2 regions of the Novosphingobium sp. BL-S-33 genome follow, and region 1 is predicted to be linked to the other one. Evidence: riboswitches for the same ligand, from Rfam matches in the RefSeq annotation. Region 1 holds a riboswitch; the other holds the start of a gene.
The links. A riboswitch is a leader RNA that binds a small molecule or an ion and turns the genes downstream of it on or off. The one in region 1 is predicted to bind S-adenosylmethionine.
Positions count from the first base shown of each region.

Region 2: linked by a shared signal. The riboswitch ahead of AC1VVM_RS24820 (threonine aldolase family protein) and the one ahead of AC1VVM_RS01200 (homoserine O-succinyltransferase) in region 1 are both predicted to bind S-adenosylmethionine.

Region 1 covers NZ_CM166474.1:263,786-271,019, reverse strand. The annotation lists gene AC1VVM_RS01210 (transglutaminase family protein) at 1-70, shown strand, start outside; gene AC1VVM_RS01205 (proteasome-type protease) at 130-900, shown strand; SAM-I-IV-variant riboswitch at 1,533-1,638, shown strand; gene AC1VVM_RS01200 (homoserine O-succinyltransferase) at 1,677-2,606, shown strand; gene AC1VVM_RS01195 (mannitol dehydrogenase family protein) at 2,613-4,007, opposite strand; gene AC1VVM_RS01190 (hypothetical protein) at 4,004-4,129, opposite strand; gene AC1VVM_RS01185 (family 43 glycosylhydrolase) at 4,129-5,769, opposite strand; gene AC1VVM_RS01180 (alpha/beta hydrolase) at 5,788-6,789, opposite strand; gene AC1VVM_RS01175 (TonB-dependent receptor) at 6,848-7,234, opposite strand, start outside.
Region 2 covers NZ_CM166475.1:1,899,492-1,906,725, forward strand. The annotation lists gene AC1VVM_RS24810 (dihydrodipicolinate synthase family protein) at 1-582, shown strand, start outside; gene AC1VVM_RS24815 (4-hydroxyproline epimerase) at 593-1,591, shown strand; SAM-I-IV-variant riboswitch at 1,834-1,940, shown strand; gene AC1VVM_RS24820 (threonine aldolase family protein) at 1,996-3,060, shown strand; gene AC1VVM_RS24825 (TonB-dependent receptor domain-containing protein) at 3,153-6,038, opposite strand; gene AC1VVM_RS24830 (molybdopterin-containing oxidoreductase family protein) at 6,288-7,234, opposite strand, start outside.

The DNA of each region.
Region 1 (7,234 bases):
CGAGAAAGTGCTAGGTCAGCAGCAACAACAGCAGTCCTCGGCCGGAGGGCAGCAACAACAGCGCGGCTGAGGGCCGCGTTCCCCCGAACAGGACAGGACGCGGGGAACGGAATGTGATCGGGGCGTAGTGTGACTTATTGCGTGGGCATGATGCTGGACCGCGGGCTCGTGCTGATGAGCGACACCCGCACCAATTCCGGGGTCGACAACATTTCGACCTTTCGGAAGATGTACCGCTGGAACATCCCCGGCGAGCGGATCATCACGCTGATGACCGCGGGCAACCTCGCCACCACGCAGGCGGTGGTCAGCCAGCTTGAGGAACGCAACAAGGCCCCGGCGGAACGGCACAATTCGCTGCTCGAAGCGCCGACCATGTTCCAGGTCGCCACGATCGTCGGCAACCTGCTTCAGGACATCATCACCGAACGCGCGGCCGACAATGGCCAGAACGCGGCTTCGGGCACGTTCAGCGCCTCGATCATCGTGGCCGGCCAGATCAAGGGCATGGAACCGCGCCTCTTCCTGATCTACCCCGAAGGCAACTTCATCGAAGCCAGCTTCGACACGCCGTTCTTCCAGATCGGCGAGACCAAGTACGGCCGCCCGATCTTGATTCGCGGCTACGACCGCGCGATGACGTTCGAGGCTGCGGTGAAGCTGCTCTGTGTTTCGTTCGATTCGACGGTGAAGGCCAATCTCTCGGTCGGCATGCCGCTGGACCTGCTGGTGCTGGAGAACGACAAGTTCGCCCCGCTGCACGAGCGCCGGATCGAGGCGGGCGATCCTTACTATCAGTCGATTTCGGACAGTTGGGGCGAGGCCCTGCGACATGCGCTCGACGGGCTGCCGAACTATGCGCTGGGTGAGGACAGCAAGCTGAAAGACGCCGCGGCCTGATTGGCGCGGGACATGAACTTTCCCACGCTCCTCTGATTCCTTATACCGAACCCTTCAGACCCGCTCAGGCTGAGCTTGTCGAAGCCCCCTGAGGCGTGGTGCAACATCCTTCGACAGGCTCAGGATGAGCGGGGTTAAGTGATGGTTCGGGGTGAGCGGAGCGGGTGATTGTTCAGGATGATCGGAGCGGGATCCGAACTCGCGGACGCTCCATCCGATCTCCCTCCCCAAACCCTTCAGACCCGCTCAGGCTGAGCTTGTCGAAGCCCCCGAGGCGTGGCGCGACATCCTTCGACAGGCTCAGGATGAGCGGGGTTGGGTGACGGTTCGGATGAGCGGAGCGGGTGATTGTTCAGGATGATCGGAGCGGGATCCGAACTCGCGGACGCTTCATCCGATCTCCTTCACCAAACCCTTCAGACCCGCTCAGGCTGAGCTTGTCGAAGCCCCGGAGGCGTGGCGCGACGTCCTTCGACAAGCTCAGGATGAGCGGGGTGGGTGATGGTTCGGGGTGAGCAGGGCGGACGGGTAAAGCGACACCATGCTCCCCCCCCCCCCCCCCGCGCAGGCGCGGATTCTGCCTCACATGACAAACTGCCCGTTGCGAAACGCGGCACGGCAACGTAGGAGGATCCCAGCATCAAGAGTTGGGGCGACGCCCAACGCCAACCTGCCGATCCGGGCAAGGTGGCACTCCGCAAGGAGGATGTGGCCCAGCCGGCAACCAAGCGGAGCAAGCCACAAAGCGTCGATCCCGTAAGCGGAAGAGACGCGCCGTGCCGATTAAGATACCCGATCAACTCCCCGCTCGCCATGTCCTGGAGGCAGAGGGCGTGCGCGTCATGGGAGAGACCGACGCGGTGCGTCAGGATATCCGGCCCTTGCGGATCGGCTTGCTCAACCTCATGCCGGACAAGATCAGCACGGAAACCCAATTGGCCCGGCTGTTGGGGGCAACGCCGCTTCAGATCGAATTGACGCTGGTGCGGATCACCGATCACGTTTCCCGCAACACTTCGGCCGATCACATGGCGGCGTTCTACCGGCCATGGAGCGAAGTGCGGAACGAGCGGTTCGACGGCTTCATCATTACCGGCGCCCCGGTCGAGCGCATGCCGTTCGAAGAGGTGGCCTATTGGCCCGAGCTGCGCGCGATCTTCGACTGGACGCAGACGCACGTGCATCGCTGCTTCACGATCTGCTGGGCCGCCCAGGCCGCACTTTTCCATTTTCACGGGGTGCCGAAGCACAATCTGCCGCGCAAAGCCTTCGGCGTGTTCGAGCACCGCAATCTCGCGCCCACTTCGCCCTATCTTCGCGGTTTTTCGGACACGTTCGACATTCCCGTGTCGCGCTGGACGGAAATATGCTCATCGACCCTGTCAGAGGTGCAGGACCTGCAAGTTCTGGCCGACAGCGCGGAAACCGGGGCCGGTCTCGTCGACGATCGGGCCCATGGCGCGCTGCACATGTTCAATCATCTGGAATATGACAGCGACACGCTTGCGGGTGAGTATCACCGCGACGGTTCGGCCCAGCTTCCCGCCGGCTATTTTCCGGCCGACGATCCCACGCGAGAGCCGAAGAATCGCTGGCGCAGCCACGCGCACCTGCTGTTCGCGAACTGGATCAACGAGATCTACCAGACCACGCCCTTCGACCTTGTCGCCGGTCTGGCGGCCGAAGGGCAGGCGGTTCTGGCCTAGCGCTCCTCAGGCGTTCGCCCGGGCGAGGCGCTCGGCCAGGGCCTTGAAATCGGTCTCGCCGGCGGTCCATGTCTTCGCGAACAGGCCGCCTTCGCCGAACAGTGCGCGCGGGGTGCCGCTGACGCCCTGTTCGCGCCAGATGTCGGCAAGGCGGACGGCCATGGGATCGTCCACCGGGCCCCACTTGGCAGAATTGTCGCCGCGCACGTGGCGCAGCCAGGCGGCCAGCGCGGTCAGGATCGCCGGGCACTGCTTGCCTTTCGCCTGATTGGCGGCAAGCGTTTCCAGCCAGCGCTGCGGGATCTTCTGGCTGCCGTCCATGGCGATCTGGATCAGCCGGTGTTGCAGCGCCGGATTGGCAAAGCGGGCGAGCAGGGCGTCGGCATAGGCCTGAAGGTCCTGCGCCGGGGCGGCCTTGATCGTCGGCTGGGCTTCGACATGCATGATCTGCTCGATCAGCGGCCGAATCGCCGGGTTGCCCACCGCCTGATGGACGAAGGCGTGCCCGTGTTCGAGCCCGAGATAGGCCAGCGCCGAGTGCGCGCCGTTGAGCATGCGCAGCTTGGCCGCCTCGTAAGGTGCGACGTCGGACACCAGTTCGGCGCCCACTTTCTCCCACGCGGGGCGCGGGCCGGCGAACTTGTCCTCGATCACCCACTGCGTGAAGGGCTCCGTCATCACCGCACCGTCATCGTCGAGGCGGGCGAGCGTCGCCACCATCTTGCGGTCTGCGGCAGTGGTGGCGGGCACGATGCGGTCGATCATCGCGCAGGGGAACGTGCATTCTGCCGCGACCCATGCGCCGAGTTCGGGATCGTGGCGGGCGAGATATTCGCCCATCAGCCGTTCAAGCTGGCGGCCGTTGAGGGCAAGGTTGTCGCACGAAAGCAGGGTTAGGCCGGGCAGGCCTTGCGCACGGCGGCGGCGCAGCCCCTGTTCGAGGAAGGCATAGATGCTGCCATGGTGCGCCAGGAAGGGATCGAGTGATCCGTCGGCGGCGCGGCAATAGCCCTTTTCCGTGATGGTGAACGTCACGATCCGGGTTTCCGGCGCGGCGAGGGCGGCGATCACCGCCTCGGCATCCTCGCTGGCGACGATCACCCGCTGGACCGAGCCGATCACCCGCATCCGGTTGCGCTCGGCCGAGCATTCGGTGAGCGTGTAGAGCCCGTCCTGCGGATTGAGCTGGCGCGCGACATTGGCGGAGCGCAGCGAAACGCCGACGATGCCCCAGTCGCGGTCGCCCGCGGCCATCGCCCGGTCGGTGTACCAGGCCTGATGTGCGCGGTGGAAAGCGCCCATGCCGAAATGGACGATGCCGGCCGCCTGCGCCTTGCGGTCATAGCCGGGCCGGGCGACGGAGTCGGACAGGCGGGAGAGCGTTTCGCTGGAGAGCCTCACGGGCGAAAGGCCTTGCTGGCGTGGTTACAGGCCGGAACGTGCGCCTGCCCAGCGGGGAACAGGCGGTCGGCGTGGAGGTCCAGTGAGCGGGCCAGTGAGTCGGCCAAGGGGCGGAGATGCATCAGTCATCCAGGGCAGTGAATCTGAAATCGCGGAAAGTGGCTTCGCCTTCTCCCGCTGCATATAGCCCCGGACGTAGCATGAGGAACCCCCCACGGACATTGTGGTGGTATCCCGAGACTTCCATCCCCCGGTCAAATCGCTTCCACGTTGCGCCGCCGTCGCCCGAGGTATGATACGAAACGATATGGCGGCGGTTGGTCACACGCATTTTCATGCGGCGGCCATGCGGATTGGCGGGGCGGCCGCGCTCCATGCCGTATTGGTGGGTGACGAAGCGGCCCTCGTCGAAGCCGAGCCCGGCGTAGAGCTTGTCGTCATAGAACAGCACCAGCCCGGCCGTCCCGCCTGCCGGGATCTCGATATCGCATTCGAACTGGTAGCTGGTGTCGCCCGCGATCAGCAGCAGCGGTGATCCGGAGGAGGGCGCAAGGCCCTTGCCGGCCAAGTGCAGCGCCCCGCCGGAAACGCGCACGCGGCTGGCCTCATCGGGTGCGGGGCGGAAGAACGACCACTTCGAGCCCATCGCCAGCGGCTTCGAGAAATCGTCGGAAAGCGGCATGCCATGCGGCAGCGGATTGGCGATCTTCGGAATCGGCAGCGGCTTCGAAAGATCGCCGCCGGTCATCCGGAACCAGCCGTCCGGCGTCCACTCGATCGTGTCGAGCAGGCACTGTCGGCCGAGCGTCCAGAAGCCGTTCTCGAACCCGTGGTAGAGCGCGTACCAGCGCTTGTCCGGCCCCTCCACCAGCGAGGCATGCCCGCGCGACCACCATGCTTCGGACTGGTTTTCGGTGCGGACCAGCGGGTTGCCGGGGTGCTGCTCCCACGGCCCGTGGATCGAGCAGGCGCGGGCGGCGATTACCATGTGTCCGGTCGGCGGACCGGCCGTGCCGCCGACGGCGGTGAGCATGTAGAACCAGTCCCCGTGACGGTGGATCTTGGGGCCTTCGGGCGAGAAACCCTCGACATCCCACTCATCCGGATAGTGCCACGGATCGTAGACATGCTCGACCTTGCCCGCGAGCGAGAGGCCGTCGTCGGTCAGCCGCACGCGGTCTCCGCCCGAGAGGAACAGCCAGCGCGAACCGTCTTCGCCCACGGCATGGCAGGGGTCGATGTGGTCGTGGAGGCCCAGCGGTTTCGGATCGCTCCACGGGCCGTCGATGTGATCGGCCCAGATCACGTAGATCTCGTTGGGATCGGCCTTGACCGGAATGTAGAGGAAGTAGCGGCCCTTGTGCTTTTCGAGGCTGACCGCCCAGACCGAGCCGATATTGCGGGTGAGCGCCGGTTTGCGCGGCTGCCAGTTCACCAGATCGCGGCTGTGCCAGATCGTCAGGCCCGGATAGGAATCGAAGCTGGAGAAGGTGAGGTAATAGTCCTCCCCGTCCTTCAGCACGGCCGGGTCGGGCCGGTCGCCCGAGATCACCGGGTTCAGCATCGTGCTATTGCCGAGGTCGGACATGCGCTGGTTGTCGAACCCGCGCCGCCAGCGTGCGGGAGCCGGGGCAGGCTGGAGAGGAGGATAGCCCGCCCCGGGCTCCCTGGCGGCAGCGGCTTCCCCCTGAAGCCCGCCTGCCGTCAGTCCCACGCCGCCGATGAGGGCGGCTTTCAATGCGTCACGTCTTTCCATCGTCATTCCGTCAACCGGGCCGTCTTATCCAAGGCCCTTGGTGCGCGCCCAGGCGCACCACAGCTCGGGCCAGACTTCCACCGGCTTGCCCACGGCGCCGCGCAGGCCGAAGCCGTGGCCGCCATGCTCGAAAAGATGGGTCTCCACCGCGATGCCGCGCGCTTTCAGCGCCGCGCGCAGGCGCACGGTGTTCTCCACGGGGACGGTAGTGTCATCCTCGGCATGGAGCAGCCAGTGCGGCGGGGCATCGGCGGGCACATTGCGCTCGGGCGAATGCGAGGCTTCGAGCGCGGGGCTGGGCGAGGGGCCAAGCAGCAGGTCGCGCGATCCGGCATGGGCGATGGCGGGGTCCATAGAGACCACCGGATAGATCGGCGCGGCGCAGAACGGGCGCGCGGAAAGGCGGTCCGCCTCGTCGACGGGTGTGTAGACCGTCGCGGCGAAGCGCGTGGAAAGGCTGGCGCAGACATGGCCGCCGGCGGAAAAGCCCATGGTGGCAACGCGCTCGGGATCGAGCGAGAAGTCCTTCGCGCGGTGGCGGATCAGTCGCATGGCGCGCTGCGCATCGGCGAGCGGGGTGTCCGGGCGATTGGCCCAGCCTTCGCCGGGCAGGCGGTAAAACAGGACGAAAGCGGTGAAGCCGCGCGCGGTAAGCCAGCGCGCCATCTCGTAGCCTTCTTTGTCGATCACCACCCGCTGATAGCCGCCGCCCGGCGTCAGCAGCACGGCGGCGCCGTTGGGGCGATCGGGACGGAACACGACCATGCGCGGACGGGCTGTGCCGTGGACGGCGCGGTCGGGGATATGGGCCTGGGTGGAGCGGTCGTCGACGGTTTCCACCGGCGGTGTGGCGGGCATGCCCGGCACGCCTTTGGGCCAGAGGTCGATGGTCTCGGTCGGGTCGGGCAGGGCCGTTGAACGGCTTCCCCCTATCCCCGGTGGAGGTGTCTGCGCGAAGGCGGTTTCTCCGGCCAGCAGCCCCGTAACGAGAGAGGCCGCCACGAACGATCTACGGTCGATGGTCATGGCGGCACTCTCCCATTTTATCTCAGGTATTCAAGGTGTTTCAGGTTTGGGAGAGAGGTCAGTACTTGACCCGAGCCCCGAACATGATGGTGCGCCCGAAGTGGTTGTTCTCGTAGTTGCGCTCCGCATAGACGTCGGTGAAGCGGTAGCGATATTCGTCGGTCAGGTTGGAGCCGTCGATCGACAGTTCCAGCCAGTCCGTCGCCTGGTAGCGAACCGCGGCATCGACGCTGGTGTACGAACCGTAGCCCTCGAAGATATTGCCGGTGCCGCTGGTGGCATCGACGAAGGGCCCGCGATAGCTCACCGAGCCACGGATGCTGAACTTGCCGTCGTCATAGTACAGCGTGGCGTTCCAGGCCCGCTTCGATACGCCGAGCAGCGTCTGGTTGTAGACCGCCGAGACGCCGGTGAGCGCGCAGACGCCGGTCTTGGGGTTGCGGGT
Region 2 (7,234 bases), on a different replicon from region 1:
GTGCCCAAGGCCAAGGAACTCGTCGCGCACTTCAAGGGCGTGGCCGACCAGACCGTTCTGCCGATCATGCTCTACAACAACCCGCCGGCCTACCGCACGGTGATCGACAAGGACGTGCTGACCGCGCTGATCGATGTGAAGAACATCGTCGCCGTCAAGGAATCCGCGCCGGACACCCGCCGCTTCACCGATTTCCGCAACACGTTCGGCGATCGCTACACGCTGTTCGCGGGCCTCGACGACGTGGCTCTGGAAGGTCTCTACCTCGGCGCGCAGGGCTGGGTTTCGGGCCTCACCAACGCCTTCCCGAAGGAATCGGTCGAGCTGGTCAAGGCGTTCGAGCGCGGCGACCATGCCAAGGCGATGGAAATCTACCGCTGGTTCATGCCGCTCCTCCACCTCGATGCCGAGCATGACCTTGTCCAGTCGATCAAGCTGGCTGAGCAGGTCATGGGTCGCGGTTCGGAGCGCGTTCTGCCTCCGCGCTACGTCCTTGAGGGCGAGCGCCGCGCGGAAGTGATCGCGATGGTCGAAAAGGCCGCCGCCACCCGTCCCGACCTGACGGTCGCGGCAGCAGCATAAGGGAGCGTCGATGCGGCACACTTTCTTCTGCATCGACGGCCACACAGCCGGTAACCCCGTTCGCCTTGTGGCGGGCGGGGCTCCGCTGTTGAAGGGCGCCTCGATGTCCGAGCGCCGGCAGGACTTCCTGTCGCGGTTCGACTGGATGCGCACGGGGCTCTGCTTCGAGCCGCGCGGGCATGACATGATGTCAGGCGGCTTCCTCTATCCGCCTTGCGATCCGGCGAACGACATCGGCATCCTGTTCATCGAGACCAGCGGCTGCCTGCCCATGTGCGGCCACGGCACCATCGGCATGGTCACTTTCGGGCTTGAGCACGGGCTGATCCAGCCGGCGACGCCGGGCAAGCTGCGTGTTGAGGTTCCGGCGGGCGTGATCGAGATCGCCTACGAGACCAATGGCTCCAAGGTCACTTCGGTCCGCATCACCAATGTCCCCGCCTATGTCGCCGAGCGCGGCATCGAGGTGGACGTGGAAGGCATCGGTCCGCTCTCGATCGACGTGTCCTATGGCGGCAACTACTACGCCATCGTCGAGCCGCAGGGGAACTACACCGGCCTCGACGATCTGGGTGCCTCGCGCATCATCGAGCTTTCGGGCCGGATCCGCGAAGCCGTGCGCGCGAAGTACGAGCCGGTCCACCCGCTCGATTCCACGATCCGCGGCGTCAGCCACATCCTCTGGGCCGACAAGCCCAAGCACGAGGGCGCCGATGGCCGCAACGCCGTGTTCTATGGCGACAAGGCGATCGACCGTAGCCCTTGCGGCACCGGCACCTCGGCACGCATCGCGCACCTGCACGCGACCGGCCGCCTGAAGGTGGGCGAGCGCTTTGTGCACGAGAGCTACATCTGCAGCCGGTTCATCGGCCGCGTCGAACAGGAAGTCACGCTGGGCGACAAGCCGGCGATCATTCCCTCGATCGAAGGTTCGGCCATCGCCACCGGTTTCAACACCATTTGGATCGACCGCGAAGACTCGTTCTGGGCCGGTTTCCAGGTAACCTGATTAGAGTACCCACCCGATCGGCGGGTCTGCATTCCCTCGCCGCCGATCTCTCTTTGGCCCTCGCCGTAATCCGGCGGGGGCTTTTTTGTGCGGCCGCAATAGCTGCCTTCGGCACTTCGGAGGATGCCAAAAGGCCGGGTAAGTCAGGGGCTTCGCGTCAATGGCATGTAACAGAAATCGGTAATGTTTGTGCGCAGAGCCGTAACACTCTTGCGTTGCGGCGTTGCGGGGTTTATTGGCCGCCACAGCATCAAGAGTCGGACCGACGTTCGACACCAACCTGCTCCCGAGCAAGGTGGTGCCTCCAGAAAGGAGGGATGTGGCCGGACCGGCAATAAACGGGACCTTCAGCCGCAGTTACGTCGATCCGATGCTTGTCTATCGAAGCATGAAGGAATCGATCAATGACAGACCAACCTCAGCAGTTCGCGAGCGACAATTACGCCGGCATCTGTCCTGAGGCGCTTGCCGCGATGCTGGCTGCGAACGAGGGGTCGGCCGTTGCCTATGGCGACGACGAATGGACCTTGCGCGCCGCCAACACGTTCCGCAGCCTGTTCGAGGCGGACGGCGAAGTGTTCTTCGTCTTCAACGGCACGGCGGCGAACTCGCTGGCGCTGGCCTCGCTCTGCCAGTCCTACCACAGCGTGATCTGCTCTTCCTCCGCCCACGTCGAGACCGACGAATGCGGCGCGCCGGAATTCTTCTCCAACGGTTCGAAACTGCTGGTTGCGCCCTCGGCCGACGGCAAGCTGACCCCGGCCGCGATCCGAGCCCTGGCGGCGAGCCGCTCCGACATCCATTTCCCCAAGCCGCGCGTGGTGACGATCACCCAGCCGACCGAGACCGGGCAGGTCTATTCCATCGACGAGATCAAGGCGATCTCGGCGGTCTGCCGTGAGCTTGGCCTCAAGCTGCATATGGACGGCGCGCGCTTCGCCCATGCCTGCGCGGCGCTCGGCTGCACCCCTGCCGCGATCACGTGGGAGGCGGGCGTGGACGTGCTCTGCTTCGGCGGCACCAAGAACGGCATGGCCGTGGGCGAGGCGATCATCTACTTCGATCGCGCTCTGGCGGCGGACTTCGAATATCGCTGCAAGCAATCCGGCCAGCTCGCGTCGAAAATGCGCTTCCTCTCGGCGCCGTGGATCGGGTTGATCGAGACCGGAGCATGGCTACGCAATGCCGAGCACGGCAATGCCTGCGCGCGGCGGCTTGCCGAACTGGTGGGCGATTTGCCCGGGCTTTCCTTCAAGTTCCCGGTGCAGGCCAATTCGGTGTTCCTGGAGGCTCCGGCCGAAGTGCTGGAGCGTCTGCGCGGGCGCGGATGGCGGTTCTATACTTTCATCGGCGGCAGCGCCCGTTTCATGTTCGCGTGGGACACCGATCTCGCCCGCGTCGAGGAACTGAGCCGCGATTTGCGCGAGATTACGGCTGAAGTCGCTGGCGAGCACGTTCCTGCAGCCTGACCCAAACGCAAAAGGCCCGCCCGGTCTTGCGACCGGACGGGCCTTGGATTTCACATCGGCTCCGAGTGGGGACGGGGAGCCGCTGTGCGGGATCAGAAGTTGGCGGTGAAGCCCACGAAGATCGTGCGGCCCAGCGCGTCGTAGACGCCCGGATAGGTATTGCCGTTGCCGAAGGCCGACAGGATGCCCGCAGCGATAGCCGGCGGATTCTTGTCGAACATGTTGTTCACGCCTGCGCGAAGGGTGAACTGCTTGTCGATGGCCTGCGAGACCGAGAGATCGAAGTAGTTGTAGGCATCGATCTTGCGATTCACCACGCTGGGCGTGCCGGCCAGGAACGGATTGTCCGACAGGCTCGAAAGCTTGGTGCCGCCGATATAGCGCCACGACAGAGAGACGGTGGTATCGCTCGGCGCCATCCAGGTCATGCGCGCAACATGGCGCCATTCCGGGTTGGGCTGGCCGCAAGTATAGCCGAACAGGCCCTTGCAGTCATAGGAACCGAGGCCCGAGATCGGCTCGGACTTCTGCGAGGCCAGCCAGGTGCCCAGCATGTTGACATTCACCTGACCGGCATTGCCGATGTTGAACGTGTAGTCCGCGTTCACGTCGATGCCCGAGGTCTTCAGGTAGCCGGTGTTCAGCATGGTCGAGACGACATAGCCCGCGTTCGTGCCGAACAGCGCGCCCGAGCGCGGATCGCGGTGGAACAGGCCGCAGAAGTACGGATCGCCCGTGGTCGCGCACTGGCTGATGCTCAGCGAAGGCGCGATCGAGGAGATGTAGTCCTTCACCTTGATCGTGTAGTAATCGACCGAGAGCGAGAAGCGGCGCAGCGCCTTGGGCGTCAGCACGAAGCCCAGCGTGTAGGTGTCGGCCGTCTCCGGCTTCAGGTCGATATTGCCGCCGCCAAGTGCGGAGCAGGTGTCGGCCGGGCAGGTGGGGATCTTGCCGTACTGCGCGGCGGTTACGCCGGTGAGCTCGCAGGCTTCCAGCGACGCGGAGGGGCTGGCGCCCGAGCAAGGATCCTGTGCCGCCACGTTGCCCACCGACTGCGAGGCGAACAGTTCGCCCACGTTAGGCGCGCGGATGGCGTGGTTGTAGCTGGCGCGAATGCGGATATCGTCGATCGGCTGCCAGCTCAGCTCGCCCTTGTAGGTCCAGACGTTGTAGCCGGACTTGATGCCGGTCGAGTCCTGCTTGTTGTCGTAGGACGAATAGCGCAAGCCGCCGTTGACGGTCAGCGAGCGGAAGAACGGCTTGTCCTCGATCAGCGGCACTTCGACTTCGCCGTAGCCTTCGACAACGCTGATCACGCCGTCCGAATTGGTGGCGCCGCCCTGCTGGGCGATCTCGTCCGCGAAGTAGTTCAGCGATTCGCGGCGCTGCTCGGCACCGAACGCGACGCCGACGCCGTGGCTGGCCCAAGGCAGGGTCACGCCCATTTCGCCAAGGTCGCCGCTGATGTTGCCCGAGAACACCCGCAGCGAATTGCGCGAGGAGGTGTGGCTCGGCGTGAACAGGTATGCGCCCTGTTCGGCGGTGACGCCGCCGGCCTGGAACACATTGGCCGGGATGCAGCTCGGATCGCTTCCGTCGATGACCGACTGGCAGGTCGGCACGCCGTTCACGTCCACGACGTTGAGCGCGCGGGCGGCCTTCACGGCGTCAACGTTGTTGAGGTAGGTCTCCTTGTAGCGGACCAGCGAGTAATTGTAGTTCACGTCATAGCTGAAACCGCTGCCAAGGTCGCCCTTGACCCCGGCGCTGTAGCGGTAGTCGTTGTAGTTCAGATCGTCGCGTCGCGGTGCGATCGACATGCGGTAGCCGACCAGCGAGTCCGCCGTCGTCGCGGTTCCGGCCTTGGCGCCGCAGATCGCCTGAAGCTGGCTGGCACTTGCCAGCGGGTTGTCGCACGAGATCGCGAAAGCCTGCCCCAGGAAGATCGCGGAAGGCGCCACCTGCGAGAAGGTGTGATCGCGCATGAACATGAAGCTGCCGTAGACTTGCGCCGCCGGGCTGATGTCGAAGTGCGCGAAGCCGCCCGCGTTGATGCGCTCGTCCGAACGTTGGATGTAGCTGTCGGGCGCGTAGTTGTAGGCGTAGCTGTTGTCGTACGGCACCAGGGTCTGCGTGCCGTTGCGATTGTTGATCAGCGTCTGGCCCTGATAGGGGCTGGCATCGTCCAGCGGCACGAACGAGCCGTAGGGCGTGTTGCTCGAACCACCGCAATAGAGACCGGCGCCGTCATCGTTCAGCGCGCAGGACGAATAGTCGCGGCTGGACTGCTTGACCGGATCGACATGGCGATAGCCAGCGAAGACCGTGATATTGCCGCGACCGTCGGCAAAGTTCTTGCCCGCCGAGATCGTGATGTCCTGCTTGCCGCCGTCGGCCACCGACCGGGGCGCGGTGTCGTAGCCCTGCGAGCGGACGAGGCTGCGGATCGAGCTGTCGTCGTTGGTGTGCTGCGCGAAGCCGGTCTGGGCGTCGATGCGGACACCGTCCAGATCCTTCTTCATCACGAAGTTGACGACGCCCGAAAGCGCGTCCGAACCGTAGACCGCCGAGGCGCCGCCGGACATCACGTCCACGCGCTCGATCAGGCTGCTGGGAATGAAATTGGTGTTGATCGCCTGCGAGGGCATCAGGCGCTGGCCGTCGATCAGCACCAGCACGCGGTTCGAGCCGAGGTTGCGCAAGTTGATCTTGGCGGTGCCGTCCGAACCGTTCGACACGTTTTCGTTGGCGTCGGCGGTGAACTGCGGCAGGCGGTTCAGCACCTGATCCACGGTGGTCGCGCCCTGGAACTTGAATTCGTCGGAACCGACGACCGTCTGCGGGCTGTTGCTGGCGAGATCCGCGCGCTTGATGCGCGTGCCGGTGACGACGATGTCGGCGGCCGGCGTGGCGTCCGAAGCGCCGTCCTGAGCGAACGCGGCCTGGCCGAAGGCCGTGCCTGCAATGATCGCGGACATGGCGGCCGCGCAATAAAGTGTTCTGTTACGACCCCTCATGGGTTTCACTCCCTTGTTCAATGTCGGGAGGTTGCGACACATTTCGGCGCATGTCAAATATAGTATACGAAATAAGTTATCTGTCGTAAAAATGCCGCAATGACGCCTTGTTTGCGGTACGGGCGGCGGACGGTTTTCGGGCAGGATGGCACGCCTCTCCGCTCGCCGGGAGGCGACGGGGGCGAGTCGCCGGGGCGGAAGGGGCTTCCTTCAGACGGGCGTGACGCGGACCGGAATGCCCGAAAAGCGCGGCATGTAGTTCACCGAGGCGAGCCCATCGACAAGTGAGGTCAGTTCGCCGGTATTGGCGCCGCCATCGGCCAGTGGGTCGCCGGTACCGACCAGCGGGCCGAACATGTGCGACATCGAGACGACCCCGCGCCGCAGCCGGTCCTCGCCGCGCGCGAGCGAGCGGATCGTGCCGTAGGGCGAGGCGATCTCGACAAGCGTGTCCTCTGCAAGGCCCAGCGCGGCCATGTCGAGCGGGTTCATCCACGCCGGATTGACCGGATAGCGCTTGCGCGCCCCTCGCGATTCCCGGAACGCGCCATTGAGCGTGTGCAGCGTGCGGCGGCAGACGAGCTGGAGCGGATAGCTCTCGTCGGCACGCTCGTCTGCATAGGCGCGGAACTCGGCGGCGACGTCATCGGGCATGAGCTGGAGTTTGCCGCCAGCGTTCGGGGCGGGCTGTACGAAGGAGGCCGGGGTATCTGGCCGCAGCCCCTCGGGATGGGCCACAAGCTGGTCGAACTCCACCGCGCTTTCCCCGCAAAGGAAGCGGCAGAGGGCTTCGGGATCGGGCTTTTCGGTCACGCTCAGCGGCAGGCCGCGCGCGATATCCTCGAAACGCTGGCCGTAGCTCCAGTACTTGAAGGTGAGCGGCAGGTTCATCCGGGCGGAAAGGGCCCAGAAGAACTCCCAGTCGTGCACGCAGCCCTCGGGTTTTGCGGCGATGGGCGGCGCATATTGCGCGAAAGGCTCGGGGTACAGCGCATCGGCGGCGATAGTCAGGTCGTGCCGCTCGAAAGGCTGGCTGGCGGCCACGACATAGTGCGCGCGCTTGCCGGTCTCGTTCATCCGGGAATCGAGCGAGACCAGCAGGTCGAGCTGCGCGAAAGCGGCGCTGGCGACCGCCGGATCGCCCACCGCCTTCAGCG